DNA from 3 places in the Fusobacterium ulcerans genome. Region 2 is predicted to be linked to each of the others. Evidence: riboswitches for the same ligand, from Rfam matches in the RefSeq annotation. Region 2 holds a riboswitch; each other region holds the start of a gene.
What was found. A riboswitch is a leader RNA that binds a small molecule or an ion and turns the genes downstream of it on or off. The one in region 2 is predicted to bind thiamine pyrophosphate.
Positions count from the first base shown of each region.

Region 1: it holds a riboswitch for thiamine pyrophosphate, as region 2 does, so the genes downstream of both, C4N20_RS11680 (thiamine ABC transporter substrate-binding protein) here and C4N20_RS07160 (YkoF family thiamine/hydroxymethylpyrimidine-binding protein) in region 2, are expected to answer to the same signal.
Region 3: it holds a riboswitch for thiamine pyrophosphate, as region 2 does, so the genes downstream of both, thiC (phosphomethylpyrimidine synthase ThiC) here and C4N20_RS07160 (YkoF family thiamine/hydroxymethylpyrimidine-binding protein) in region 2, are expected to answer to the same signal.

Region 1 covers NZ_CP028105.1:2,520,810-2,531,190, forward strand. The annotation lists gene pyrB (aspartate carbamoyltransferase) at 1-250, opposite strand, end outside; gene C4N20_RS11680 (thiamine ABC transporter substrate-binding protein) at 504-1,478, opposite strand; TPP riboswitch at 1,535-1,634, opposite strand; gene C4N20_RS11685 (hypothetical protein) at 1,767-2,270, shown strand; gene C4N20_RS11690 (DUF2284 domain-containing protein) at 2,284-2,877, shown strand; gene C4N20_RS11695 (ATP-binding protein) at 3,047-5,050, shown strand; gene C4N20_RS11700 (sigma-54-dependent transcriptional regulator) at 5,064-6,437, shown strand; gene nhaC (Na+/H+ antiporter NhaC) at 6,722-8,173, shown strand; gene C4N20_RS11710 (cob(I)yrinic acid a,c-diamide adenosyltransferase) at 8,248-8,766, opposite strand; gene C4N20_RS11715 (hypothetical protein) at 8,921-9,121, shown strand; gene C4N20_RS11720 (hypothetical protein) at 9,311-9,598, shown strand; partial or broken gene C4N20_RS16810 (DNA-binding protein) at 9,594-9,728, shown strand; gene C4N20_RS11730 (hypothetical protein) at 9,839-10,156, shown strand.
Region 2 covers NZ_CP028105.1:1,525,534-1,535,914, reverse strand. The annotation lists gene C4N20_RS07195 (aminotransferase class I/II-fold pyridoxal phosphate-dependent enzyme) at 1-485, shown strand, start outside; gene C4N20_RS07190 (Fic/DOC family protein) at 534-1,124, opposite strand; gene C4N20_RS07185 (hypothetical protein) at 1,137-1,295, opposite strand; gene C4N20_RS07180 (DUF554 domain-containing protein) at 1,412-2,089, opposite strand; gene C4N20_RS07175 (energy-coupling factor transporter transmembrane component T family protein) at 2,152-2,847, opposite strand; gene C4N20_RS07170 (ABC transporter ATP-binding protein) at 2,844-4,286, opposite strand; gene C4N20_RS07165 (ECF transporter S component) at 4,290-4,883, opposite strand; gene C4N20_RS07160 (YkoF family thiamine/hydroxymethylpyrimidine-binding protein) at 4,900-5,508, opposite strand; TPP riboswitch at 5,559-5,660, opposite strand; gene C4N20_RS07155 (CGGC domain-containing protein) at 5,809-6,243, shown strand; gene C4N20_RS07150 (VOC family protein) at 6,337-6,762, opposite strand; gene C4N20_RS07145 (acetamidase/formamidase family protein) at 6,892-7,794, opposite strand; gene C4N20_RS07140 (copper homeostasis protein CutC) at 7,980-8,588, shown strand; gene C4N20_RS07135 (DeoR/GlpR family DNA-binding transcription regulator) at 8,631-9,395, opposite strand; gene C4N20_RS07130 (alanine/glycine:cation symporter family protein) at 9,382-10,381, opposite strand, start outside.
Region 3 covers NZ_CP028105.1:2,880,359-2,890,739, reverse strand. The annotation lists gene C4N20_RS13325 (endonuclease V) at 1-91, opposite strand, end outside; gene C4N20_RS13320 (GntR family transcriptional regulator) at 156-839, opposite strand; gene thiE (thiamine phosphate synthase) at 991-1,626, opposite strand; gene thiF (sulfur carrier protein ThiS adenylyltransferase ThiF) at 1,616-2,158, opposite strand; gene thiH (2-iminoacetate synthase ThiH) at 2,155-3,261, opposite strand; gene C4N20_RS13300 (thiazole synthase) at 3,262-4,038, opposite strand; gene thiS (sulfur carrier protein ThiS) at 4,332-4,544, opposite strand; gene thiC (phosphomethylpyrimidine synthase ThiC) at 4,562-5,839, opposite strand; TPP riboswitch at 5,955-6,053, opposite strand; gene C4N20_RS13285 (alanine/glycine:cation symporter family protein) at 6,164-7,516, opposite strand; gene C4N20_RS13280 (sensor domain-containing diguanylate cyclase) at 7,832-9,175, opposite strand; gene C4N20_RS13275 (winged helix-turn-helix transcriptional regulator) at 9,401-9,823, opposite strand; gene C4N20_RS13270 (FAD-dependent oxidoreductase) at 9,842-10,381, opposite strand, start outside.

The DNA.
Region 1 (10,381 bases), 1.0 Mb from region 2:
CTCTTAGAGATTCTCCTTTTTTAACAGAAGTAGCATCTGGAGAATCAAAACCTAGAACTTTTCCTCCAATTCTATATGCAGCAGAAGTGAAAGATAATCTTGTTCTAGTAGATGGTTCAAAGAAAAGGCTTCCCACTATTTTCTCATCTATTAATTTAGGCTCTGGTTTTTCAGATAATTCAAGAGCTAAATTCAAAACTTCTAAGACTTCCTCTTTTGTCAAATCTTTTATTGATATAAAATCTTTCATATTACCCTCCCATGAATACAATAATATAAAAAAGGGAATGAAAATCACAAAATGATGTGACTTCCATTCCCTATAATAAAAATGTTTTTTAAAATATTTAAAAATAGAAAAATAAAATAAAAGAATCCTAAGATAAAAACTGATATATTCAATTTATCATCAAATATCTTCATATATCCATAGCCTCCTTATATTTTTCTATATCTTGATTATAATATCATACTTTTTAGAAAAATTCAAGAGAAAATTCATGTTATTTTTTTAAAATTTCTATCAATTCTGATTTGTATCTATCAAGATTATTAACGAGGTCTTTTACTTGTTCATCACTAAGCTTTACAGTCTTTTCTGTAGTTGGAACAAACTTAAATTCTTCAGTAAGAGGAGTTTCAATAACTGGGAACATATAGTTCTTTTTAGGAACCAGACTTTGAAATTCTTCACTAAGAATATATTCCATAAATTTTTTAGCTCCCTCTTTTGTTTCTTTTTTATTTACAAGAGATGCACCTTCTAAATACATAAAAGTTCCATCTTCTAAAAGGAAGCTGCTGAATCTGCTTTGTTCTTCATCTTGTGAAAAGAAAAGATTGCTTGTAGCATATCCAACCATCATAGGAGCTTCACCAGCTGTAAATTTAGCAAATGCTTCACTCCAACCGGGTTCAGCTGTATATATGGCAGGTTTTAAAGCAGTCCAGAAATCTTTCCAGTCTTTTCCATAGAGAGCTATACTCCATAGAAGAGCTTCTTCCCCAGTAGATGAAGTAGCAGGATTTTCAACTAAAAGCTGTTTTTCCAGTTTTCCAAGTTCTGTAAGATTTTTTGGAGGAACAGGGATTTTTTTTGTATCATAGTTGATAGCAAGAAGTCCATAGTCAAAAGGAGTTACATATCCTTCTTTATCCATTATAAAGTCATTACTCTTTATATTAGAAGTATTTTTAGGGATATAAGGAGTGATAAGATTTTCCTTTTTTGCTATTTCAGTGCTTAAAGAAGTCAGTCCAATAACAACGTCTGCCTTAGGATTTTTTTCTTCAAGTTTAAGTCTTGATACAAGTCCATCAATAGATATGAATTTAATATCCACTCCAGTTTTTTCTTTAAATATTGGAGCAAAAGTTTTTCCTATCCATTTTGTAGAGCTGGGTCCGTAAACTACTATTTCTTCTGAAAAAGAAGAGACAGACAATAATAAAAATAATGATAAAACAAATTTTTTCATAACATCCTCCTAGAAATTTTGGGAGCAATAAAAAAAGCTGCCTGAGAAAGATAACAAGACAACTTCAAAACATTTCCTACGCTGGCATTATCCAAATCAGGTTTGACGGTCGAAATAAAATTTCCTCTCAGCTTTTCAGCTCCCGTATGATAATATTTAATTATACAAACTAACTATACACTTGAATATAAGGTTTGTCAAATAACTGCTTTATATTTTTTATTCTTTGTTGTATAATCTAATATATCATATAAAAAATAAAAAGTAAAAGAATTTAAGGAGGATTTTATGAAAAAAATACTACTGATGATATTTTTTGCAGTTTCAATGTCAGCTTTTGCCGTAGATGGTTATTTAAGAATAGGAGCAATAACTGAAACTAATTCATACAATCATGAGAGCGGGTCATTTGAAAATTATGCACCAACATTTAGTTTTGAGGCAACTCAGGATTTTCTTCTTGCTGATTTGGGAGCAGGGATAGCATATAATGGGAAAACTGGAGGTACTGATATAGGAACAGTTCCAGTATATCTTGTAGCAAGATGGAATCTTCTTCCAGTATTTTTCGAACCATACATTGTATTAAAAGCTGGTAGAGTGCTTATGACAAATGAAAGTGTAAGAAATTCAAGTCCAGATGGAAAAGGATATATAGCTGGAGGATTTGGAGTAGACTTTATGCCGTTCCAAGCAGAGCTTCTTTATTCAGAAACAAAAATAGATGGAGACAGAAGAGGATCAGATAGATTGAAACAATTATCTTTAGTTTTTGGATATAGAATATTCTAATCTGGAGGAAAAAATGTATAGAACAGAGGTAACATCCAAAAAGATATCTATGGAGGAATTGAAAAAAGATTACTGTGATAGAGAAAAGTTTGAAAAATTCTGTAAGGAATGCAGAAACTATGGAAGTACATGGTCATGTCCTCCCTATAATTTTGATGTAGAAGATTATCTAAAAAATTACAGCTACATATATCTTGTAGGAGTTAAAATTATTTTTGATGAAGAGACTTTGGATAAAGTAAATACAAAAGAGAAAATAAATGACTATACTACAGAAACTCTTAAATATATGAAGGATAAAATAATGATGGAGCTTTTGAGAGTGGAGAAAAGGTATGAAGGAAGTAAAAGTCTTTCTGCTGGGGGCTGTAAAATATGTGATGACTGTTCTAGAAAAAATAATACTCAATGCCAGCATCCTGATATGATGAGATATTCTCTTGAATCAATGGGATTTGATGTAGGAGGAATTTCAAGCAGGTTATTGGATTATGAATTGAAATGGGCAACAGAGACTCGTCTGCCTGAATATTTTTCTTTAGTTACAGGACTTATGACTAAAAGAGAGATAGAGGGATTTGAAAAGGAACTTAGAATGTTAAAGTAAATGATATCTGCTCTAAGCAGCTGAAAATATTTAAAATATCAAAAAGAGAGAAAAGTGAAATTGAGCTGAGAAGGACAAAAAAATTCTATCTTAGCTCTTTTCTTATATTTTTTAAAATACTAAATTTCAATTTAGATAAAAGATATATAAAAACTTCTGGGGGGCTTTTATGAAAAATATTCAAAAACATTTCATCCTTGTAATTATGGTAGTGGTATGTATTATTTTATGGAATCAAATTGTAGTTATGAAATATGGAACAACTCTTCCAACATATTTGAAATATTCATCACCTATTACAGAAAGGGAAAAGGATTATTTGAAGGTTCATAGCCCAATTCGGCTGGGAAGTGATATTACCGCTCCTCCAATTTCCTACTATGATAAAGCTACAGGAGAGTATGCTGGACTGATTGTTGATTATGTAAATTTTCTGTCAATTGAAACAGCAACACCTATTACTATAAATATGTATACTTTTTACAATTTAGTGGAAGCTTTGAGAGAGCAGAAAATTGATGTATGTGATATGTTTCCCAGTGAAAGCAGAGCAAAGGAATTTGATTTTTCTATTCGGATATATCGGTTGAAAACTGTAGTTATTTCTCCAAAGGATGGAAGTAATATACTGGATATTATGGAGTTGTCAGGAAAAAAGATAGCAATTCCAAAAGGAGATTTAGCAGCAGAGTATATCAATAATTTTTTAAAAGAAGAAAGAAAACCAATGGTTCAATTTGTTCCAGTTAATGATACAAAAACAGTTCTGGAACTTTTGCAGCAGGGGGTTGTTGATGCTGCAATAGGAGATGAAGTTGTTATTTCTACTTATTGGAAAGAGTACAATGTTTATGAAACTCAGAAATACAATGTGATTCTTTTATATGAAAAGGATGTAGTATTGGCTGTGAATAAAGATTCTGATCTGCTGCTGACAGTACTTAATAAGGGTATTTTACAGATGAAGAAAAATCAGATAGTGCCAAAGGTTCAACAGAAATGGTTTGGAATTTCCGAGTCTATAAGAGGAGAAAAAAGAGAGCTGGAGTCATTTATTAATATTGCAATTATTTTGCTTATATGTTTAATTGGACTTTATATATGGAATTATTTTCTTAAAAGAAGAGTGTTGGAGAAAACAAAAGAAATTGAAGAAAATAAGAAAAATATCAGTATGATATTGAATAATCTGGATATAGCTCTGTTTATTATAAATGAAGCCTGTGTAGTGATAGAATGCAACCAAGCCTTTTTGACTTTACTTTCTCAAAGCAGGAAGGATGTAGTGGAAAAAAGCCTTTTTGAATTTTCTTTTTTATCTGAACTATTGGAAATATCAAAATATTCTCAATGGAAGGAAGATATTAGCCTTAAATTTAGAAAAACAATAAAAAGCAGATGTTATGAAGTTAAACTATCTCCTTATATTTCAAGAGAAGAAAAGCTTAGAATTTTAAGTATAGAAGATATAACAGAAAAACTTATTATAGAGAGAAAGCTCCATCAAGAAAATAAAATGATAACTATAGGACAGATATCAGCTGGTTTGGCACATGAAATAAGAAATCCTCTTGGAACAATAAGAAATGGAATTTATCTTATTAAAATGAAAGTATCTAATAAATCCCAAGAAAAAGCTATCAGTATGATGGAAAATTCAATTCAAAGGGTTAATAATTTGATTGAACACTTACTTAGATTTTCAAGAACAGCATCAGATAAATGTACTCAGGAAAACATTGAAACAATAGTAAGTAATATAATGACTTTAATGGAAACAAAGTTAAAAGCTAAAAAAATTCAATATCATGTTAATTTAGAGGGGAATTTTACAGTAACTCTAAATATAGAGGCTGTTAATATTATTTTAATTAATCTTATTGAAAATGCAATTGATGCTTTTTTAGCTGATAAAGAGGACAATTTAATACAAATTTCTATTTCTACTACAGAGGATTCTCTTCGTTTTTTAATTGAAGATAATGGAGTGGGAATATCAGAAGAAGCACTTCCTTATATTTTTGATCCTTTTTATACAACAAAAGGAGAAGGACATGGTACAGGGCTGGGGCTATATCTTGTATATAATGAAGTTAAAAAATATAATGGAGATATCTCAGTTGAAAGTCAATATGGGATAGGTACAAAGTTTTTTATTTCTATTCATTTTTAAAAAGGAGAATTAGATGCTTGCAGATTATAAAATTTTAATTGTAGATGATGAAGCAGATTACAGAGAGATGTTTTCTCTCATATTAGAGGAGAAAGGGTATTGTATTTATCTGGCTGCCTGTATCGCAGAAGCGAGAGAAATCATCAAGAATCATAAAATTGACATGGTAGTAACAGATCTGATTATGAAAAATGAAACAGGGATAGAGCTTCTTCATTGGATAAAAAAATATGATGCTGAGATAGGAGTTATCATTGTTACTGCATATGGAACAGTTGAAACAGCAGTTCAGGCGATACAGAATGGGGCATATAATTATTTTATTAAAAGTAATGATCCGGGAACTTTACTTTTGGATATTGAGAGGTTTTTGCAATTAAAACAACTTAAATTAGAAAATAGTTTACTAAAAAATCAAACTAAGGAAATGTCTCTGCTTGAATCTAATAATGCTGATATGCAGAACATATTGGATATATGCAAAAGAGTTGCAAAAAGTAATATATCTGTTTTAATTCTTGGAGAATCTGGAGTAGGAAAAGAAGTAATAGCCAGATATATACATGAAAAAAGTGAAAGAAATACCTTTCCATTTGTTCCTGTTAATTGTCAAGAATATTCAGAAGGAGTTTTGGAATCAGAATTGTTTGGACATGAAAAGGGTTCTTTTACAGGAGCAATTAAACAAAAAATAGGAAAATTTGAAGAAGCCAGCCACGGAACATTATTTCTTGATGAAATTGCAGATGTTTCAATGAACACACAGGTAAAGCTGTTAAGAGTACTGGAAGACAAAAAAATAGAACGTGTTGGCGGAGATAAAAAAATGGATGTCAATATCAGATTAATTTCAGCAACCAACAAAAATATTTATGAAGCTGTTAAGAGTGGGATTCTTCGAGAGGATTTCTTATACAGAATTAATGGAATTGTTATCTGTGTTCCTCCTCTTCGAGAACGTCCAGAGGATATTGAAAGTTTTATTCATTTCTTTGTTAAAAAATTTGAAATGGAATTGAAGAAAAAAATAGAATATATAGATGAGGAAACAATGAATTTTTTAAAAAACTATCATTATCCGGGTAATATTAGAGAATTAAAAAATATAATTGAACGTTTGATAGTTTTAGCAGAGGGATCTGCTATTCATTTTAAAAATGCAAAAAGGTATTTACAACACACAGAAGAAGATGCAGTTTCACATTCTGATGAAAACTTACGAGATGCAAGAGAGCAGTTTGAAATAGAATTTATACGTTCTAAAATCAAAGATTGCAAAGGAAATTTATCTAAGGCTGCGGCTGCTTTGGATATCAGCAAACGTCAGTTAAATAATAAAATTTTAGAATACAATCTTAGAGAATGGATTCAATCACTCAAAGATTGATACACCTTTCTTTGATATATAAAATATAATAAAAAAATTTAAATTCAGCTTAAAAGAAAAAATATATTATAAAAATATTTTATATATTTAAAAATATAATTTGTCAAAGAATAAATAAGCAGGAAATATATTTCTCAAATTAGGAAATATATTTCCTGTTTTTGCTTAAATTTAATAATATTTTTTCTGCTGTTTAAAGAAAAACGCATCTTTTCCTATTGGCATAATAATTGCTGTATATTATGCTGAACATTATGCATAATAAAAATAAAGGAGGGAAAGATATGAGGACAGCAAGAAAACCTAAAATTTGGGAGGCTTTAGTTCCTATTGTAGGAATGGCAGTAATTATTGTTTATTCCATGCTTGTATTAAAGGTAGATCCACATATTCCTATTGTAATTTCAACTATACTGGCAGGGGCTATGGCATTGAAAGTAGGATGCAGCTGGTTTGAAATAAGAAATGGAATGATTGAAAGTGTTTACAGAGCTGTAGAGGCTTTGATTATCGTTATGATTGTAGGAATGTTAATTGGGTCATGGGTTTTAGCAGGATCTGTTCCAGCAATGATTTATTATGGATTGGAATTGATTTCACCAAAGTTTTTTCTGCCTACTGGATGTATCTTATGTGCAATTGTATCTGTTGCAACTGGAAGTGCTTGGACTTCTGGAGGAACAATAGGAGTAGCTCTTATGGGAATTGGAACAGGTTTGGGAATCAACCCTGCACTTACAGCAGGAATGGTTATTTCAGGAGCATATTTTGGAGATAAAGTTTCTCCATTGTCAGACAGTACCAATGTTGCTGCTGCTACTGCGGAAACTGATTTATATATGCATGTAAGATCAATGATGTATACAACTGTTCCAAGTTTTTTAATAGCACTTTTACTGTATTTGATTATAGGATTAAGATATGATACTTCATCAATAAATTTGGAGAATATAAAATTGATAAAAGATGCACTTTCTACAACTTTTGTTATTAGCCCATGGTTATTGATACCTCCAATAGTAGTATTGATAACTGCTGTAAAAAAAGTTCCAGCTATTCCTTCATTGCTGCTTGCTGCAACAGTTGGAAGTGTATTTGCTATGATTTTTCAAAATGCAAGCCTTGTAGATGTTTTGGATGTTCTGCAAAATGGATATGTAGGAGAAACTAATGTAGAAATTGTAAATAAGCTACTTACTCGAGGTGGAGTCAATGGAATGCTGTGGACAATTTCCCTTATAATTTTTGCTCTATGTTTTGGAGGGATTTTGGAAAAGGCGAAATTTACTGAAGTAATTCTGGAAAAAGTAATAAAATATATTCATTCAGTTGGAAGCCTTGTGGCTACAACTATTGTGACTGGAATTCTTTGTGATTTTGTTCTTACAGATCAATATCTAGCAAATATTATTCCAGGAAGAATGTATTATAAAGTATATGATGATATGGGACTGGAAAGATATTATCTCTCTAGAACATTGGAAGATGGAGGTTCGCTCTGGTCACCTATGTTCCCATGGAATGGTTGTGGAGCATATCAATCTGCAACTTTAGGTGTTCCTACATTCTCTTATTTTCCTTATGCGTTTTTAAATTTAATAAATCCAATAGTATCTATTATTATGGCTTACTTAGGAATAGCAGTATTCAGAAAGAAACTTCAAGATCAAGATATTGAAATTATTGAGGTAGAAAATTTAAATGAATTAGATGCAATTAGAAATGAAATGGAATAAAAGAATAACAGGGGGAGTATTCATATATTCTTTAACTGCATCCCTTTTACATTAGGGATGCAGTTATTATTATTTTATCTCTCTATTCCGTCTCTAGCCATTACCCCTATATTGTAATAATGCTTTATCTCTTTCATTTCAGTAACAAGATCAGCACGATCTATAATTGCCTGAGGAGCATATCTTCCTGTAAGGACAAGCTCAACATTTTCAGGCTTTAATTCCATAAGAGCCAATATTTCATCTTCAGTTACCAAACCAAAGAAATGAGCTACACAGATTTCATCTAATATTACAAGTTCATAATCTCCACATATAAGAGCCTCTTTAGCCCTTTTCAAGCCAGCCTTAGCCTTGTCGATATCTATCTGCTGTACATGATCTTTTGAGATTATACAGTTTTCCGTTCCGAATCTTTCAATAATTATATTATCTAATTTAGCAAATGTTCTAAGCTCTCCATATTCCTGTCCTTTCATAAACTGACCTATATAGACATGATAGTCATTTCCAAGTGCTCTTACAGCTAAACCAAGAGCAGCAGTAGTTTTTCCCTTTCCGTTTCCTGTATATATTTGAGTGTATCTTTTCATAATAATTCCTCCTTTGGAAAAAGTTATGTAGAGAATCTGCATATTTAAAGAATATCATAAAAAGCAAGACATAACAAGGGATTATATTACTTTGACTTTTTGGAGGATAAATTATATAATTTTTTATATGAGTCTTTAAAAAGGAGTGATGCAAATGACTAGAGAGAAATATTTTAAAGATTTAAAAAAGAGAATTGATGAAGTCTTTTTGGATTTCAATAAGTCAGGAAAAGAAAAAAAGATAGAGCTTGAAGAGATAAAAGAAATACTTTTAAATGAAAATGTAAGAGATGAATATTATGAAGACTTAAAAAAATATATTGAAATAAAACTGGAAGCAATTGGAGTTTTATAAATAAGACAAAATGAAAAGTGAAACTCTTATCATTTAACAAGAAAATTTGTTTTGAGAGTGAAAAAAGCAAAAATATTTTAAAAAAATGACGAACTTTTTCGCTGAAAATGACGGAATTTTCTTGAAAAAAATAAATAAAAAAATATTTAAAAAATAAACCGTTTGAGAGGGACATCAGGAGAAATCTTGATGTCTTTTATTTTGCTCCTTAATCCAAATACTGTAAATGCTATACCGTGTATAGTTTCATCGGATACGAAGAGAACCGATACGAATCCTACCGCACGCGGTCAGGTGAACACTAATAATAACAGTCTTAATAATAACAAAAAGAATAATAATAACATAAAAGATAAAAAGATAAATAATACACACACAGAGGTGGAAGAAAAAGTTGGTGATAGAGCAGAACATAAAAATGAAATCAAGAAAGAAAAATTAAGTGATGCGCCTATGGAGATACAGGATATAAAATGAGGTGGCAAAATATTTTAAAAAACATAGAAATACAATATGCTACAAGTTGGAAGAGGGAGACATACTCTATCGGAAAATTGGAACAAGTATTTTAATCTACACTAGAAGCCTGATTTTTTTACTGGAATAATTTTGAGTACTTCACGAATCGTCATAAATCGTCACAATTCATCACTGGTTTATTTTTTCTCAAAAAGGTATCATATACCTATGGAAAAAACAAACACAGGAGGTAGCAAAATGGCAACAGAAGACAATCAAGTAATATTAGCAGTGGTGCAAAAGGAAATTACAAAGGTGGAAAGTTCTATCAAAAGAGAAAAAGCTATATTGAAAAATATAGATGACATCACAGCAACTATTGAACACATAGCTGAACAGATAGAAGCAGGAACACCACTTCCAGAAAATTCAGCATATGAATCATATGGGGAATGGCAGACAAGCGCAGAAAAAGAGATCAAGTCTTATCACTCTTCACTGGAAACTATCGACAAGTACAGAAGCTTACTGGCAGCGTATCACTTCTATGTGAAAAATAATACTCCAGAGGCTTAACCACAAATTAAAAAATAGGACAGTCTTTCAAAAACTGATGGAATCAAAAGAATCGAAGAGAGAATGACAAGGATAGAAGAACAGTTGATGAAACAAAATGGGTGTTGAAGAAAAAATGAAAAAAATCATCCCTTTAAAAAAAGAATAAAAATAAAAAAGGTCCTCAGTATAAATTTACTGGGGATTTTTGTATTTAAGAGTACTTTAAAAAAGTTCTCTTTTATA
Region 2 (10,381 bases):
AAAGAACTATATCTGTATGCAGTTTTTCTAAAAATTTTGCTATGACTGGTTGGAGAATTGGGTATGTTATATCTCAGGTTCCTGAACTTATAAGTTGTATCAACTATATAAATGAAGCTATCATTTACAGTGCACCTGCTGTATCTCAAAGATGTGCTCTTTACGCTCTTAAAGAATTTGAGAAACAGAAAGAAAAACTTGTTCCTGTATTTAAAGAAAGAGTCGACTACTGCTATGACAGAGTTAAAAAAATACCTTTCCTAGATTGTTTCAAAGCACAGGGGGGAATATATTTATTCCTGAATATTGAAAAAACTGGAATGACTTCTGAAGAGTTTACAGATTTTCTTTTAGAAAAATGTAATATAATAGTTGTTAATGGTACTCCTTTTGGAGTAAAAGGTTTTGTAAGAATAGCTTGTACTCTTGAAATATCAAAATTGGGAGAGGCTTTTGACAGAATGGAAAATATGATATCTCTATAAAAAAATCAAAGAAGAGGAAGACCTTTAAGTTGAAATATAGTTCAACTTTTAGCCTTCCTCTTTATTTATTAATGTCATTCCCTTTTCAAATTTTAATGCCAGAATATCTGGATCACGAGTTAAATCAGATAATTCAACTATCCCTCTTTGAGTAATATGATCAAATACAAGTTCATATCCTCTTTCCTCTGCCAGCTGTCTTATAAATTCCCTTTGAGTTCTTCCGTTTCCATCTCTGAAAGGATGAAGAGCATTTATATCAAGCATTGTTTCTGCCAGCCTTAAAGCCAGCTCTGATTTATCAGTTATATCTTTAAAGTAATTGGCATTTTTTATTTTTTTAAAGACTGTTTCTCCATAAGCTTCTATATGTTCTACAAGGCAGAATAGAGACTTCCCTTTAGCTATATTCACATCTCTTACAGTTCCAGCCCATGAGTATACATCCTGAAAAATATGTTTGTGAAGTCTTTTCAGGTAATTAAAATCAAAAGTTTTCTTTATATCATTTCTAAGCCTGAGCTCTAGAAGTCTGGCTCCAGACAAATTTTTCTCCTTTTTCTCAAGAAGTTTTCTGTCTTTTATTCCCAACTTATTTACTAAAATCTTTGTTCCTGGATAAACATATTTATCTCCCATAGAAACACCTCTTTAGTCATTTATGATTTTTTCTATAAGTTCCTCCACTGAAATTCTTCCCTCTGCCGCTGCCATAAAATCAGCTTTCTCTGCCTCTGTATAAACTGCTCCCTCTAGCTCATTTGTTTTTACTATATAATCAACAGCTTTTACAGCTTCATCTCTAGTCATGGATCCTCCTGAATATAATTTATCTGATGATATATTATACCATATTTTTCTATTCATTACCATTAAAAAGAACTCTCTTTATCCCTTATAAATAAAGGTTTTACAAAGATTTTCTCCTAGAAAAAAGATCTTATCAAAAACCATATTATGGGAACAAGAAGTGAAGGAAGCATGTTCATAGTTTTGCAGTCTTTTATTCCCAATATAGATATTCCTGAACTTGCTATAAGTATTCCTCCAATAATAGATATCTCTGTAAGAAGGGCTGGTGATAAAAATGCTGAAAGAAATCCAGCAAACAAATATATAGCCCCCTGCCAGCAGAAAAGAACTGCTGCTGCAATAGCTATTCCTACCCCATAAGTTGATGCAAGTACCATAGAAGTTACAAAATCAAGAGTTGCATTTGTAAAAAGATAAGTATAGTTTTTATTCAAAGCTGCTTCTATTGGCCCTAATATAGAAAGAGTTCCTATGCAGAAAAAAAGTATAGCTGTAGAAAGTCCCTGCCCCAAACCTGATTTTGAATATTTTCCCATTAAGTTTTGAAATCTTTTATCTATATTTATAACTGTTCCTACAAGACTTCCTATAGCCAGACTGACAATAAATAACACTGGAAAGGCACTTTTAGGCATATTGCTTACTACTGCATTGGCTCCAAGTGCTGTCGCTGCAAGCCCCATAGCTGTAAGCATAGCTCCCTGATATTCCTGTTTTATTCCTTTTTTAAATAAACTTCCTAGCAAACTTCCCAGTATAATAGTGATTGTATTGACAATTGTTCCTATCATGATAATTTCCCCCTGCTCAAATATTTTATCATATTATACAGCAGCATGAAAAAAATAGAAAGTTAAAATAGAAACATTGCAAGAAGTGTTATCCCTGTACTTCCTATCAAAACTATATAATCCCATTTTGTAACCTTTAGTTTTATATATTCTGTTCTTTTACTTTTAGCATTGAATCCTTTTGATTCCATAGCCATTGCAATACTCTCAGAAGATCGTACAGCTGTTACAAGCATTGGGAGCATAAATATATTTCTTTTTACTCCTCTGGCTCTATAGGCATATCTCATGTTCTCATATTCTTGTCTTATCACTGGAATAAATCCATAAGCTGCAAGTATTCCATATGCAAAATTTCCTGGAAGATGAAACTGCTGCATAAGGCTGATTATAAAAAGTCTCGGATCAGTAGTAAATACAAAAAGAAGTCCAAGACCTGCATAGGCAAGTATTCTTACTGAAAGCTGCAATCCATTTTCTACATTTCCAATAATTACAACTGTCTTGGTAAGGCTGGTTACATCTTCAGCTGTTCCTGAATTGCTGTAGAGCATTCCTGTAAAAAATACTCCCCCTGCCAGAAGGAGTACTGGGAGAAATGCAAGAAGAATCTTTTTCACTGGAACTTTATTAATGACCATAAGCATAATACATATACAGAATACTGAAAAGTTTAAACAATAATTATATTCAAAAGAAAGGAGTAGAGAAACTAGAAATATAGTCAGTCCTTTATAGCCTGGATTGAGTTTTATCATACTTCCACTCTCCTTATATTTTTATCATCTGTTGTTTCATAGATAAAGTCTGAATATTTGAATACAAGATTTCTGTCATGAGATACCATTACCACAGTGATTCCATCTTCTTCAGCTTTTCTTTTAAGAAACTCCATTATCTCTATGCTTGTCTTATTATCCTGCCCATAAGTAGGCTCATCACAAAGGATTATTTTCTGTCCAGCTCCCAACATAGATAAAACAGCAAGTTTTCTCTGCTGCCCTTGACTAAGTGAAAACGGAGAAAAATTTCTGTATCTGTAAAGTTCAAATTCTTTTAATAAATTTTCTGCTTTCTCTAAAAGAATTTTTTCATTCTCTTTAGGATATCTTTTTTTCAGAGTAAACATTATCTCTTCTATCACTTTATATGTAATAAATTGATTTTGGGGATTTTGAAAAACTATTCCTATAGTATTTATAAATATCTTCTCTTTGATTTTTTTGATATCTGTTCCAAATATTTTTATATTTCCAGACAATATTTTAGAGATTCCTGCTATTGCTTTAAGAAGAGAGGTTTTCCCAGCTCCACTTTTTCCAATTATTGAAGTAATACTTCCCTCTTTTATCTTAATATTAATATCTTCCAATAACGATTCCTTTTCATATGCTATTTTTAATTTTTCTATCTCTATGGAATCTGCTCTATCTTTAAATTTTTCACATTTTTTCAGATAATTTTTTTTATATTCCTCTTCATCTATTATATCAACAAGATATTTATCAATATTTTTATCAACAAAACTACACCCTTTTCCTAAATGGAGAAGAGTGTAATCTATATCTTTCCAAAGAGATATTCTGTGGTCTACAGCTATTATAGTCACTTCTTTATCTCGATTTATATTTTTCAGTATATTTACAATTTCCTGACTGCTTTCATAATCAACATTGGCAAAAGGTTCATCTAACACTATAATTTTGGGCTCTACTGCCAATACACATGCCAGTGAAAGTTTTTGCTTTTCTCCACCTGAAAGTGATGATATTTTTCTGGCTCTCAGATATTCTATCCCAGTTTCATTTAAAACTCTGTCTACTACTTCATCCATTTTTTCCACAGGAAAAGCAATGTTCTCCAGACAGAATATTATCTCATCTTTTACTATATCCATACAAAATTGAGTATCAGCATTTTGAAACATCATCATAATATATTCTGCTCTTTTTTCTGGAGTATACTCATTTATATCTTTTCCAAAGAGCACTACTTCTCCTTTGGAAAGTATTCCTTTGCTGCTTGGATAAAGTCCTGCTGCCACATTGGCAAGAGTACTTTTCCCACAGCCAGAAAACCCTGTTATCAGATATATTTTTCCTTTATTAAAAGAATATGTAAATCCATCTACTATATTTTCTTTTGATGTCTCTCTATATTTGAAAATGATATCCTGACATTTTAAAACTTCTTCCATAGATTAATCTTCCATTTCAGGATCATTATTCTGTCCAAGAACATATCCACTCAATGCCCCTGTTCCAGCTAATTTATCAGCAGCAATTTTACAGATGATTCCTGAAAATACCACTGAACTGATAAGCCTTACTATAAACATCCATAAAAGCATCATTGGAGAATATTTTACAAATCCCCCTCTAATAAATCCCCATATAAAACTTGCTACACAAGCTGCTGCTGCTGCAAGGCACATATTCATCATAGAAAAGTTTCTATATTTATTCTTAGCAAATACAAGCTCCGGCCCCATTCCTTGAATTATTCCAGAAAGAATAACTATTGGTCCAAACATATTTCCCATGATAACCTCTATCAGAGCAGAAAGTACTTCTGATACTACTGCTACTCCTGATCTCTGTACGATATATGGTACAAAAGTAGAAGCCATAAACCACACCCCAAAAAGTATCTCATAGGCAAAAGGTGCCAATCCAAAAGGAGCAAGTATTGTTGCAAGAAAATTAGCAAAATATACAGCTCCTAAATATATAAATGAAAATATTACAGAAAAAATTGATACCATTATTACATCTTTTAGTTTCCAGTTAAACATTTTTCCTCCTGATATCCTAGTCTTTTGTTGGACTATTTACTGAAATAGTAACCTGTAAAATATAGTGTGACAGATTTGCCTCTCCATATTGGAATATCTCTTCCAATACACCAAATACATCATGAACATCTCCCTCTAGAATAGATATATAGTGAGAACTTTTAGCAAAAACTCCCTTGTCTTTTGCTGTCATTACTGCTTTAGCTATATGTTCCATATAGTCCTCTTCTCCCATTGGGTAGAAAGATATTTTACTTACAACATTAAATTTTTTATCTTTAATATTCTTTTCATTTACTTTTTCATCATCCACTTCCATAAATGAATCTGCATCAGTATCCCCTGGACACCCTTTAGAAAAAGTAGCTTCAAGAGCCATATGTACATTTTCTTTATAAGCATTTACAAAAAGACCCTTAACCACATCAAATACATGAGTGCTTTTTCCTCTCACACAAGTGCTTAATTTATCAGTTTGCTTCCACACTTTTGATGTGTCTGTTTTTTCAAGTCCCCCAAGAATAATATCTACAAAATTATCAGCCATTGGATAAAGAGAAAATCTACAACCAGATACTCCCTTACTTGCTCCACCTATACACCATAAACAATCTTTTAATCCCATTAAAAAAACCTCCTTTTATCTCTGCAAAAGGAGGTTTGATTACTTAAATAAATAATTCACACATTACTCCTTTCGCCGGTATTATCCGAATCAAGTTATGTGGGTTCAGGAACTTTCCTATCTCAGCCTTTTGGGCACCCCAGTAATTCAACTAAATTATAATATCACTATTCCTTATGAATGTCTAGCATTTCTTAAAAAAATCTGGATTTTAAAATATGAATTTTATTTATATAAATCATATCTTCAATCTTTGTTTTATGTTATTATATTTTTATACAGGAAACATAGGAGGGAGAAATGGAAAATATAAAACTTATCATCACTATTCAATGTGAAATTGCCAAAAGAAGATGCAGTGGTTTTCATTGTATGAATTCATTTTTTACTAGAACAGGAATATTTAAAGATTACCCTAAAAGTGAAGAACTTAGATTTCTTACCTTTCAATGTGGGGGATGTCATGGAAAAGGTATCAACAGTCTTTTAGGAAATGTCAACAAACTAATTGCTAAAGAAAATCTTATCACTAAAGATGAAGTTGCTATACATTTTGCTTCATGTGTAGCTTTTGATAATCATCATTCTGACAGATGTCCATTTATCAATGCTATGAAAAAAATAATAAACAAAATGGGATATGAAAATATTGTTGAAGGAAGCTATCTTTCTAAAACTGCTACAAGAAGAAGAGAAGAGGGAGTATACAAGGATTATATTGCCTTAAATAAATAAGAATAACACCCCAGTAATTAGAATGATTTAATCAACCTAGATTACTGGGATTTTTTTTAATTATTTTTTTATTATAAAATTATTTACAGTATTTCATAGCAATGCAAAATGAGGACTCTTGAAAACAGGCTTCATATAGCACAAGCAAAAAGGGTGTCCAGCAGGGTCTATCATAACTCTCCAACTATCAGAAAATTGTTTCTCTGCCATTGTTGCTCCACATTGAATTGCATACTGAACTGCTTCCTCTAAATTATTAACAGCAAAGTCTAAATGTGCCATTTGCTGTTGAGTTTCAGATTTTTCTGGCCACACAGGAGGTACATAATCAGGATTACGCTGAAATGTTATCCCAGGATATGCCCCTTGATATGTTCCTGGAGGACAAATACAGGCATAATCTTTATCATAAAAAGCTATTTCCCATTTGAGCAAATCAGCATAAAATTTTGCTAATTTGTAAGGCTCTAGACAGTCTATTGTAAATGAGTACATCTTGATTTTCAATTCATCATTCATTATGCAAAACCTCCTAAAATATTTTTTAGATTTATTATGTTTCGTCCATAAATAAAGCTTTATTTTTATAAAAATAATCTGTCCATATCTATAAATATTCTTATATTATTTATCTGTTTTTAATTTATCCTATGGAAGCTTATATCCATACTTTTCAAGAACTTCCAAAGGAAATTCAACTCTCATTGTAAGAAGTGGATCCACTACTTGACATACTGCCATATCAGAAATTAAAGACATAAGCATTCCTGTTCTCAAATCGCTCTGCCCAGAAGCATTTTTTACAAACTCAAACATCTCTTTTGCTGCCATATCTCCTGCTTTATCTAAAGTTTCAGCAGACTGTATAGTCATAACCTTTTCTCCAGAGTATAAAAATGGTACTGGAAGCTTTATATTTTTTAATACACTTACCTTTACAGTTATCTCACCAGCTGTTTCCAAACCACAGATAAAAACTTCTCCATCTCCCATTAAAGCATGGATATCTCCCATAGAGAGAAGTCCTCCATCTACATTTACAGGAAGATAAATTGTAGAACCTGTTGTTATTTTTTTACAGTCCATATTTCCACCATGTTTTCCTGGTGTGATTGTTGGAATTCCCTCTTCTCCTTCTGGAGCTGTCCCAATAACTCCTATCATAGGATTTACATCTAATTCCAATACATCATCAAATAATATTTTATTATTTCTGATAGAATAAATTACAGCTTCTCTTTTATCATATTTCTCATGAAAAACTCCTCCAATATTTGAAGAACGCATTACTCCCCATGGACGAAGCTTTATATCTCTTATCTCAACTTTTAATATATCTCCCTTTTCAGCTCCATCTACATATAGTGCTCCAGTTACAGGATTAGATAAAGCATCACTTCTATCTCCTAGAGGTCTTTCTGAACTAGTTATAGAATTGTCATAACAATCTCTTGTTTCAAATACTACTATCTCTCCATCTTTGCAGTGAGCTGCTGCTTTATTATCCCATTTAAGTGTGTCATTCACATAATCTTTGCTTATATATATCATTTTCTCCCCCTTTATTACCTTTTCTCTATTTTAACATTTCACTGAAAAAATGACTATATATTAAAATTTTAAATCTCTCCCTCTGGCATAAAGACAAAATATAGGATATAATATAAAAAATGAAATAAAAAATATATAACAAGTTGAAAATACAAATTAAAAATTTATAAAATAAGGAGAATCTTATGATAAAAGAAGTATGTGTAGAATCATTTTCTGAAGCTCTTGCAGCTGAAAAAAGAGGAGCTGACAGAATAGAATTATGTGATAATCTGTATCTTGGTGGAACTACTCCATCTTATGGTACTATCAAAATGGCTATGGAAAAACTTTCTATTCCAGCTTTCCCTATAATCAGACCTAGAGGAGGGGATTTCTATTACTCAAAAGAAGAGATAGAAATCATGAAAGAAGATATAAAAATATGTAAATCATTAGGAGCAAAAGGTGTTGTTCTTGGAGTTCTCACTGCTGATAATAAAGTTGATTTTGAAACTTTAAAAGAACTTGTTGATCTTGCCTCTCCTATGGAAGTAACTTTTCACAAAGCTGTAGATGAATTGAAAGATCCTGTTGAAGTGATAGATAAGTTTGTAGAGATTGGAGTAAAGAGAATTCTTTCTTCTGGTACAAAAGAAACTGCTCTGGAAGGAAAAGATATCCTTAATGCAATGATAAAGAAAGCTGCTGGAAGAATAACTATCCTTATAGCTGGAAAAGTTACAAATGATAATCTTGATGAAGTAGTCGCTGCTATTCCTTCTCCTGAATATCATGGGAAAAAAATAATATAACTTAAAAAGAGGACAACCAACCAGTTGTCCTCTTTTCTTAGTTTATTTATTTATAATTTTCACTCCATTTTCAAGATATTTTTTTAAAATATCCTCATCTAATCTTGAGTCTGTTATAATCAAATCTAAATTTTCTATATCGCATATTTTTATAAGAGAATTATTCTCTATCTTTGTTGAATCTGCCAGAATAAATACTTCTTCAGCTATTTCAGCCATTTTTCTCTCTACCAGTACCTCTTCAATAAGGAAATCAGTTACTCCTCTTTTTAGAGATATTCCCCCTACACAGATAAATGATTTATCAACTGAAAAATTATGCAGGAAATGCTCAGTTATCTCTCCTAAAAAAGCAAACTCAGTCTTGTTATATATCCCCGCTGCCAGAATAAGATTTATTCCTTTTACATCTGCTAATTCATTTGCTATAAGCAGAGAATTTGTAACAACTGTCAAAGAAGAATATTTATCCTTTATCAATCTTGCTATCTCAATATTTGTTGTACTTCCATTGAGAGCTATTGTATCTCCCTCATTTATATATTTTAAAGCTAAAAGTGCTACCTCTCTCTTTTCCTCTATATTCTTTGATTCTCTCAAAGAGTAAGTAAGATTTTTTCCCTCTTTATTCTTAAGAATAGCTCCTCCATACACTTTTTGAAGATACCCTTGTTTTTCTAAAAAATCCAGATCTCTACGAATAGTTTCAAGTGAAACATCCATAATGGTAACAAGATTAGAAGTTTTTACACTTCCATCTCTTTCTAACAGCTCTAATATTCTATCTTGTCTATCACTTGCTAACATATTTTTTTATCTCCCCTCTGTTTATCATATTCCAAAAATCCTTTGTTGCATCTTTGACTTTTCCATTTAAAAGAAGGAGCCCTATAAGATTTGGTATTATCATCAATCCCAATACAATGTCCTGTATCAGCCACACTATTTTTAAACTGCTCAGAGAACCCATTATTGCAAGACATACAAACACATATTTAAAATATGAAGCTACCTTAGAATTAAAAATATAAGTAAGAGTTACATTTCCAAAATACCATTGAGACAATATAGTAGAAAATGCAAATAATACCATACTTATTCCTACCACATATCTAAACATAGGATGTATAGTTCCAAAAGCTGTAATCACATAAACTGCTGGAGATACATTCATTTCCATTACTCCTGAAGTTAAAACTATAAAAGCTGTCAGGGAACAGATAACTACTGTATCAATAAATACTTCAAGTATACCATACAGTCCCTGTCTTGCTGGGTGATCTGTAATTGCAGCTGAATGAAGCACTGGAGCACTTCCCTCTCCTGCTTCATTGGAATACAATCCTCTTGCTACTCCAAATCTCATTGCTTCTTTAATTGTATAACCTAAAACTCCGCCACCTACTGCCTCTGTATTAAAGGCACAAGTTATTATATTTATTATAGCATAACTTATATGATTAAAGTTAGAAATTATTATTATCAAACCACCAATAAAATATGTAATAGTCATAACAGGAATTATTCTTTCTGCTACTTTTCCTAATCTTCTTACTCCTCCAATAACAACTGCTGTAATTACTCCTGCCATCATTATTCCAGAAAAAATCGGCTTTATTTTAAACATATCTTTTATAACAATTGCAACAGCATTAGACTGAATAAGAGCTCCTCCACTTATCTGCAAAAACATTAATATAGAAAAAAGTGTTGCTATTTTTTTCCATCCCAATCCTTTTGAAAGATAGTACATTGGTCCTCCCACATATGTTCCATCATCAGATTTTTCTCTG
Region 3 (10,381 bases), 1.4 Mb from region 2:
TATTTTTTAATTCAACTTTATCTTTTAGTTCCAATTGTATCTTTTTACATTTATCTTCTGATATAAATAAAAAATCTTCTATGTATTCCATAATTCCCCTCTGATTAATTTTTATTTCTAAGCAAAAAAGCTGACTTATAGTCAGCTTCTTACTTTTATTTAAAATAGAATGGATATTCTTCAATAAAATATTCAAGTTTTGCTGGTAATCTTGAAAAATGCTCATTAAGCAGTTCATGAACTTTATCTTTTTTCTTGTTTTTAATAGTATCCAATATCCTCAAATGGCTCTCTTGAATAAAATTATCTTTTATCTTGTTAGAGGAATTTAAAACTCTCACTCTCTGATAGTCAAAAAAGTTCTCTGTTGTCACTTTAAATAAATCTTTGTATCCCACTCCTTCAAATATCATTTGATGAAATTCCACATCTAGTTTATGAAATTCTACATAGTTTCTAGTTGTATCAAGGATAAATTTCTGTTTTGCAAGGTTATCTTCTAATTTTTTTAGATGTTCTTCTGAAAAATTATCGCAAGCTAATTGTATCATTTTCTCTTCCACACAAATTCTCAGCATTCTTCCATCTTCAAATTTTTCTTTATCTATCTTAGTAACAAAAGTTCCGCTCTGAGGAAGAGTTTCTATTAACCCATCATGTTTTAGAAGAATAAGTGCCTCTCTAATAGGTGTACGGCTCATATTAAGAGAATGAAACAGATCAATTTCACGAAGTTCCTCTCCAGGTTTAAGGTCAAGTCTGAGTATATTCTCTTTTAATATTTTGTATGCAAAACTAGAATTTGTTTTACCCATTATATCGTCGTATATCTTTAGCACAAAATCCCTCTTTTCTTATAGTTAATTTATAGTATCTTATTATACTTTATTACTTAATTCCCTAATTGTCAAGAGGCTTAACCTATTGAAATAATATATCCGTGCCATAACTAAAAGAAAAATATATCCTCAAAATCAGATTAAATGACTATTATTTTTTCAAAATTTTATTATTAAGATCAATAATTTTTTTACATATATCCTCTGCTCCTACAATATCACTTACAAGACATATCCTTTTAGCCCCTCTTTTTATTATTTCATCTATGTTATAGTCTTTTATTCCACCTATGGCTATAAATGGCAGATGAAGATTCTTTACAGCAAATTCTAAATATCCAAGTCCAACTGGAGCAGTATCTTTTGTCGTCGTTGGAAATATAGGGCCCACTCCAATATAGTCTACATCTATATCATTGTATGCTGCCATTCCCTGTTCCTCTGAATGAGTAGACAAGCCAATAATCTTATTTTCACCTAGAAGTTTTCTCACATCGGCTGGCTTCATATCCTCCTGCCCTACATGTACTCCATCAGCATCTACCAGCATAGCAATAGCTACATCATCATTTACTATGAAAAGTACATTGTTTTTTCTGCAAAGCTCTCTTATAGCTCCTGCCTCTTCTACTTTTTCTCTGGAATTTTTTCTCTTATCCCTATATTGAACTATTTTAATTCCACCTTTTATCATTTCTTCTACACATTGATAATTGCTCTTCCCATTGGCAAAATTATCTCCAGTTATCCCATATAACCCTTCTGGTATATCTATTCTATTCCTCAATATATCCACCTCTTTTTAAAGCTATCTCTGCCATAAGAGCAGATATCACTGCCACCTTATGAGAATATGTTTTGTATTCAGAAATGTCTTTTTGAAAATCTCCCACTATATACAGGTTTTTTCCTGCTTCTTCCACTCGGATTCCTTCACAGTCATGACTGGCTATCCCAGAAGCAGATATTATCAATTTTCCTAAAGGATACAATTCTTCCACAAGCATACTTTTATACTCTTTTTTATCAAACCCTTCTATTACTATATCACAGTCTTTGAAAAATTCTTTTATATTCTCTCTTTCAAATTTGATGATACTATATTGAAAATCTCCATCTGGATTTATCCTTTTTAAATTTTCATATAGCATTTCTGCTTTGTACTTTCCTACCTGATCTTTGAAATAAAACTGTCTGTTGAGATTTGATTCTTCAATAATATCAAAATCTCCAAATTTCAACTCTTTCACACCTGATCTCACAAGATGAACAGCTGTGTTAGAACCTATTCCACCTGTTCCAGCTATTCCTATTCTCATACTAATGTCTCCCAGTCCTTATATACTACTTCCAGACCTCTTCCTCTTATAGCTCTTACTATATCCTCTACATCCCTGTTGTCAGTTATATCAAATTGAGCAGTAGATTCATTTTCATGTGAATATCCTCCAACTTCTGTTTTAGACCCAGCAGAAAACTTAGTTACTCCCAAAGCTACAATATTATCTCTCATTGCTGCACTTTCTCTAGTGGAAAGAGTTATTCCTGCCTTTGGCTGAAATATTCTGTTAGCAAGGAGTATCTGCACAAAAGTCAAATCATCTACAGCATAGCTGTCCTTTAGATTTCCTTCTGCTTCATTTACTCTTGGAAAAGATATACTGAATTCACTGTTTGGATAATTTTCCATGAGATATTTCAGATGAAGCCCTGTCTTAAAAGCATCACTCCTGATACCTCCCAGTCCAAGAAGAGCACCTATTCCAATAGTTCTGATTCCTGCCTTTGCTCCTCTTTCCGGTGTATCAAGACGATATTTAAAGTTTCTTTTCTCTCCAGATAGATGCACCTGTTCATATCTTTTTTCGTCATATGTCTCCTGATATACAGTGAGTCCATCCAGTCCATCTTCTGCCAGATATCTATAATCTTCTTCATCTAAAGGCATAACCTCTATCGAAACAGAGGAGAAATATTTTTTCAATACATCTATTCCGCCTTTGAGATATTCTTTATCTACCAGCCCTTTCGCCTCTCCTGTAAGAAGAAGTATATTTCCGATTCCGCTTTTAGCTATTTCCTGTGCTTCATGCTCTATCTCTTCAAATTTCATATGTCTTCTTTTTATATGATTCTTTTTTGAAAAACCACAGTAGACGCAGTTGCTTGTACAATAATTTGAAACATATATTGGAAGATACAATCCTATTACATTACCAAAGTGCTGTCTTGTAAGCTTTGCAGCTTTTACTGCCATCTCTTCCAGATGATCTTGAGCCTTTGGTGAAAGGAGGTTTAAATAATCATATATTCCCAGTTTATCCTTCCCTATGCTTTTTTTTATATCTTCATCTGTAACATTAGAAAAATAGTTTTCAAAATCAAAATCTTTCCATTTTACAAGTTCATCATAATAGCTCACTTATTTGTCACCTCTGAAAAGAAATCCAGTCAATGGTGATGAAGCACTGGCATATCTCTTTTCCTCTGCTATTTTAGCCAGAAAAGCTTCCCTTCCAGCTTCTACTGCCAATGAAAAAGCTCTTCCCATTTTCACTGGATCTTGTGCTGTAGCTATTGCTGTATTTACAAGGACAGCGTCGCATCCCATCTCCATAGCTATTGCAGCATCAGATGGTCTTCCTATTCCAGCATCTACTATGATAGGAACTCTGTTAGTTTCCAGCATCATTTCTATAAGGGGTTTAGTTACTATTCCTCTGTTAGAACCAATAGGCGACCCTAAAGGCATAACTGCTGCTGCTCCTGCATCTTCCATTCTTTTAGCTGCTATAAGGTCAGGCATCATATATGGAAGTACAATAAATCCTTCATCAGCTAGTATTTTTGTAGCCTTTATTGTTTCTGAATTATCTGGCATAAGATATTGAGAATCATTGATTATCTCTATTTTGATAAAATCACCACATCCAGCTTCTCTTGCTATTCTCGCTATCTTTACAGCTTCCTCTGCTGTTCTTGCTCCTGATGTATTAGGAAGAAGAGTTATATGTTTAGGGATATAATTCAATATATTTTCTTTAGGATTTTGAAAATTTATTCTTCTTAATGCCATAGTTATTATTTGTGACCCACTGGCTTCCAACATAGGAGCTACTAAATTTTTATCTGAAAATTTTCCAGTACCTGTAAGAAGTCTGCTTCCAAATTCATGTCCTTTTAATATAAACTTATCCATTTTACCTTCCTTTTTTCTATCTAAAATATATAATTTTTCATAAAAACTTAAAGGATTGTGTAATTTATGAAAGAAAGTTAGATTAATACAGCGAAATTGAACGCTAAAAAATATAACTGTTTGAGGCAAAGCTGAGTTCCAGTAATTAAGCAATTTTAATTGTTATAATTACTGAGATGCAACAGCAAAGCTGTTGTAATCCTTCTTTGCCATGAGCCTAATTAATCAAGTTTCTCGAATATGAAACAATCCTTGGTTTTTTACATATAAATAACTAGTAATCAAACTTTCTTCTACCCTCCAGATACAAAAGAAAGTACTTCTATTTCTGCATTTTCAGATATTTCAGTAGCTTCCCATCTATCTTTTTTTACTATTTCATCATTTACAAGAACAACTGCTCCACCGAGTTCTATCGACCATTCTCTTTCCAGTTCCATAAGAAGCTCTTTTACAGTGGATATTTTTTCTGATGAATAGTCCTTTCCATTTAAAAGTATATTCATATTTTCTCCTTGTAATATTAATCTAAAATCTCATTGCATCTTTTCATTGGGCAAAGATCTCCACACATAGTACATACTTCCTCTTCTATAGGAGCAGAGGATGCTCTGTAAGCTTCTGCCTTCTCAGGATCTATACATTCGCTGAACATCCCTTTCCAGTTAAGCTCTCCTCTGAATTTACTCATTCTGTGATCCCACTCTATAGCTCCTTTTAATCCCTTTGCTATATCAGCAGCGTGTCCAGCTATTCTCGATGCCATTATTCCCTCTTTCATATCTTCCAGAGTAGGCAGTCTCAAATGCTCTGCTGGTGTTACATAGCAAAGAAAATCTGCTCCAGATGATGCTGCAATAGCTCCTCCAATAGCTGCTGTAATGTGATCATATCCAGGAGCTATATCTGTAACTAAAGGTCCTAATACATAGAAAGGTGCATTGTGGCATAATTTTTTCTCAATCTGCATATTTGTTACAATCTCATGCATAGGTACATGACCTGGTCCTTCTATCATTACCTGTACATCTTTTTCCCATGCTCTTTTTGTAAGCTCCCCAAGTATTAAAAGCTCCTGAATCTGTGGTGCATCTGTTGAATCATGAATACTTCCCGGTCTAAGTCCATCTCCCAGACTAAGTGTCACATCATATTTTCTACAGATATCAAGGAGTCTGTCGTAATGCTCAAAGAAAGGATTTTCTTTATCATTCAGCATCATCCATTGGAATAATATTGAACCTCCTCTGCTTACTATTTTAGTCAGTCTCTTATTATTTTTTAATCTATCTACACAAGTTCTGTTTAGACCTGCATGAATAGTAAGAAAATCAATTCCATCTTCACAATGCTCCTCTACTACTCTGAACAATTCCTCTACAGACATGTCTTTTATATTTTTTCCAAGCTTTGCAACTGCATCATACATAGGTACTGTCCCAAGCATAACTGTTGATTTTTCCACAAGCTCTCTTCTGAATTTCTTAGTATCTCCAAAAGTACTCAAGTCCATTATTGCATCTGCTCCATATTCAATAGCTTTTTGAACTTTTACCATCTCTCCACAGTAATCACAGCAATCTTCTGATACTCCAAGATTTACATTAACCTTAGTTTTAGTTCCTTCTCCAACGGCTCTTGGATAAAGACTTTTATGATTGATGTTAGCTGGTATAACAACTCTTCCCTGAGCCATTTTTTCCATAAGCTCTTCCCTTGTCATATTTTCATCTCTTGCTACTATCTCCATCTCTTTTGTGAAGATGCCTTTTTTTGCTGCTTCCATTTGTGTTGAATACATATTTTTTCCTCCTAAGTTTTTTATTCCTGAGTTATAGGGCAGAAAATAAAAAATGCCCTATACCAAACGGTATAGAGCAATGTGCTACTTTCTGCCAGATAATTCTAAATAAGGCTGAAAAGATAACTTGCTTCCCTCCGCTGGTACTATCCAGATCAGGTTCCAAGGGTCAGGTTTTATCCTTCTCAGCTTTTCAGCTCCCCTAGCAGTTTTAATTATTATTTTCTTTTTTACGATTCGATTATATTACTTAAAAACATTTTTGTCAAATTTTTTCTTTTTCTTACACACTATTGAAAATTTCTTAAAGTAAATTGTTCTTTCCTATTTAAAGTCTCCTTCTTTCCTATTATATTCTTCCAGTCCTTTTTTTACTACACCGGATAATCCAATAAGTGCGATTATATTAGGCAGTACCATAAGTCCGTTGAACATATCAGCAAGTTCCCATACTAGCTCCACTTTTAAAAGGCAGCCTAGAAATATGAAAACTAAAACCACATATGAATATATGTCCACACTTTTCTTACTGGAAAAAAGATATCTGATATTTGCTTCCCCGAAGAAATACCAGCCTATAATAGTAGAAAAAGCAAAGAAAAGAAGAGCAACAGCTACAAATATTGTTCCTAATTGTCCCATTCCTTGTTTAAATGCAAACTGTGTCAATGTTATCCCTGTCATTTTTCCATCTATCGGTACATTTGACAATATTATAAGAGCAGTTATAGTAAGTATTATAAATGTATCAAAAAATACTCCAAACATTGCCACTATACCTTGATCTATAGGATTCCTGACTTTGGCTATAGCATGGGCATGAGGTGTACTTCCCATTCCTGCTTCATTGGAAAACAATCCCCTTGCAACTCCATATCTTACAGCCTGCTTTACCCCCACTCCCAACAGTCCACCTGTGGCAGCTCTAGGGTTGAATGCTCCTACAAATATCATTTCTATTCCATGAATAGTTCCACTCAAGTTAGAAAGAAGTATATATAGTCCTCCTATCATATACAATACAGCCATAAAAGGTACTATTTTTTCTGTGAAGGAAGCTATCTGCTTTACTCCGCCTCTGAATATAAGACCTGCTACAACAACAGTTATAGCTCCCATAATAATTGGATTTATTCCAAAGGCTTCCTTAAATGCTTCTCCAATAGAATTTGCCTGTACCATATTTCCTACAAACCCAAGAGCGATTATTATAGTTACGGAAAAAAATACTGCCAGACCTTTGCATTTTAATCCTTTGCTGATATAGAATGCTGGTCCACCTCTCACTTCTCCGTTTATATCCTCTTTGTATATCTGAGCAAGAACAGCTTCAGCAAATATAGTTGCCATTCCGAAAAAAGCTGTTACCCACATCCAGAATATAGCTCCAGGTCCTCCTGCTGCTATAGCAGTAGCTGCTCCAGCCAGATTTCCAGTTCCAACCTGTGCTGCTACAGCAGTAGCTAAAGATTGAAATGAATTCATCCCTTTGGAATCTGCCTGACCCTTTCTTGAGCCTCTATGAAATACCCTTCTAACACTGTCCATAAATCTAGTGACCTGAACTCCTTTCAGCATCACTGTAAACATTATTCCTGTTCCACACAGTAAAAAAATCAATAAGTAACTCCAAAGAACATTATTAATGCTCTTTACTACCTGCAATACGCTGTCCATTTTCCCTCCTCTTTCCCTAAGAATTTCAATAGTGTTATAATAAAAGTCCTATATAAACTATAGGACTTTTAAGATTTACTTATAATACATTATTTTCATTTTAATGTCAATATGAAATTTTTTTTTCTTTTATATGGAAGAAAAATAGTTCTTTTTTAGTACAAGAATCCTATTTTTTTATGTTATATTAAAAAATTTCAAGTTTAAATTTAGTATTCAAGAAGAATATGATAGATGCTTAACTATTTAAGGAATAATTTTTAATTATAAATATACAAAAACCAGATTCCAAAATAAAGAATCTGGTTTATCTAGTTAATCAGAATAAAATTCATATCCATTCTTTCCACTTTTTTTAGCCTGGTACAAAGCTTTATCTGCTTTAATGAATATTTCTCTAAAGCTATCAGAAAATTGTATTTCATAAATTCCAATACTTATAGATATAGATTTTTCTATATTCAGTTCTTTAGAAAGCCTTTTAACTTTTGGAAGAACTCCTTTTAATTTTTGAATTATCCATTCAATTGACGATATCTGTGGAAGAAATACAGCAAATTCATCTCCACCTAGTCTGCCTATAATATCTACAGAACGAAATGATTCTTTAAATATATCTGCAATTTTATGTAAAACTATATCTCCAAACGGGTGTCCATATGTATCATTTATCTCTTTAAAATCATCCACATCAAATATCATAAAAATATTTATCCCTTTCATGATATCTATTTTCAAATTCAGAGAAATAAGCTCTTCTAAAGTAGCTCTATTTAAAAGATCAGTAACTGCATCATATTCAGCTTTCTTTTTCAATTCATAATTATATTGATTTTGCATTAATTCAAATATTTTTTCATTATGTACATTTTTATATGACCCAATAATCTTATCCAAAGCATTATCAGAATCTAAAAGTTTGTGGTATTTCATATGAAACCAATTTTTTTGCTCATTATCCACTAAAAACTCTATATCTTTTTCACAATCTTTTTGAGAGATTATACATTCGTACAATGAAATACAGTTTTGTATAGTATTCACTGAATTTTCATCTCCAATTAATTTACTGAACATCCTTATCTCTTTATCTGGAAATATATAAAAATTAGTATTATCAAATATTTTTAATATATCATTTTTTACATCATACTCAAAATAGCTTTCTAAAAGAAGATCAGTAAACATTGCATAACGTTTTCTTTCCATTTCCAATTCTTGATTCATTTGAACTAATGATGAGATATTTGTGAAAATAAGATAAACAGTTGGAAATTTACCTTCATATAGTTCCCCTGTAAAAAATCCATTTACTTTTACATGAATAGAATGTCCTGCTACATGAATAAGTCTGTATCTCATTTTAAAAGTTTTTTCCATAGTCTTAGATGCTTCCAGAAATTTTTCTTTTACAAGCTCTACATCATCTGGATGAATGTATAAGCTGCTGTTAAATCCTTGTATTTCAACATTTTCAGCTTTTTCACCAACAAGATTACATAAACCTTGATTGAAATACAAGATTGTTAATTCATCATTAAGAGCAAATTTTCCTATTCCATCTGCTGCCAATGTTAGAGCTTCTTCAAGTTCATTATTTTTTATCTGATGATTTGAATTAATGTAGTAATAGTTATTTTTCTTTGAAAATAATGCCATATTTCTCTCCCCTTAATTAATTTTTGACATTAGTAATCACTTTTTTGCAATTTATTTTTTATGAACTTGAAATTTTTTTGTTAATATTATATTTTTTAGTAAAAAATTGTTATTTCCCCTCTTAAATACATTCTTTAAAACTAAAATGTATTATATCTACAATATAACACATCCCCCTGATTTAGTAAAGGGTTTTCTTGGGAAAAAATTAGATTTTTAGCCTCTTTATCTCGCTTCAACATTTTCTTTGTCTAACAATTCTTTTGTTTCAGGAAGATAATATTTGATTTCTACTTTATGCCCTGTTTTTTTATCTACCAGATTTTTATAACATTTGTCTAAGTGTTTGCTTCCCCAAAGAATTATACTATTGAACACATCCTCAAGGTCTCTTCCTTTTTCAGTCAATGTATATTTGTATCTAGGAGGATGTTTTTGATATAGCTCTCCTTTGATTATTCCATCTTCTTCTAGACTTTTTAATCTGCCTGAAAGAAGATTAGAGGCTATTCCTGTTAATTTGCTCAAAAGCTCATTGTAGCTTTTATCTTCAAGCATTATTTCGTGAACAATCAGAAGAGTCCATTTATCCCCTATTATATTCAAAGTCTGTGCTATATTACATGGTAATTCATATTGATTTTTCATCTCTTCTCCTTTATGCTTTTATTTTATTTGATCAAAGAGGTCATTTAATGTTTCACTCATTGTAGGATGAGTAAATATTCCATCCCTTAAAAAAGTATAATCTTTCTCTGCCATCATTACAAGCCTTATATTATTTATAACCTCTCCTGACTGTCTGAAAAACAGAGATGCTCCTAATATTTTTCCAGTTTCTGCATCTACAACAGCTTTTAATAGTCCATCAGTCTCTCCATATATTTTCATTCTAGGATTGGCTGCTAAAATTTTTGAAGTTTTTACTTTATATCCTTTTTGTAAAGCTTCCTCTTCTGTCATTCCTATTCTCGAAAATTGAGGCTCTATAAATACAGTATAAGGCACTGGTCCTCTATCTTTCAATGTATATTTCTTATCTCCAAAAAGTTCATTATAGATGATACGTGAATCATCAAGAGAAGTATATGTAAATTGCAGCCCTCCATGAACATCTCCCATTGCCCATATTCCATCTGCTGATGTATGAAGATTATCATCTGTTTCTACAGCTCCTCTTTCTGTAACTTTTACTCCAGCATTTTC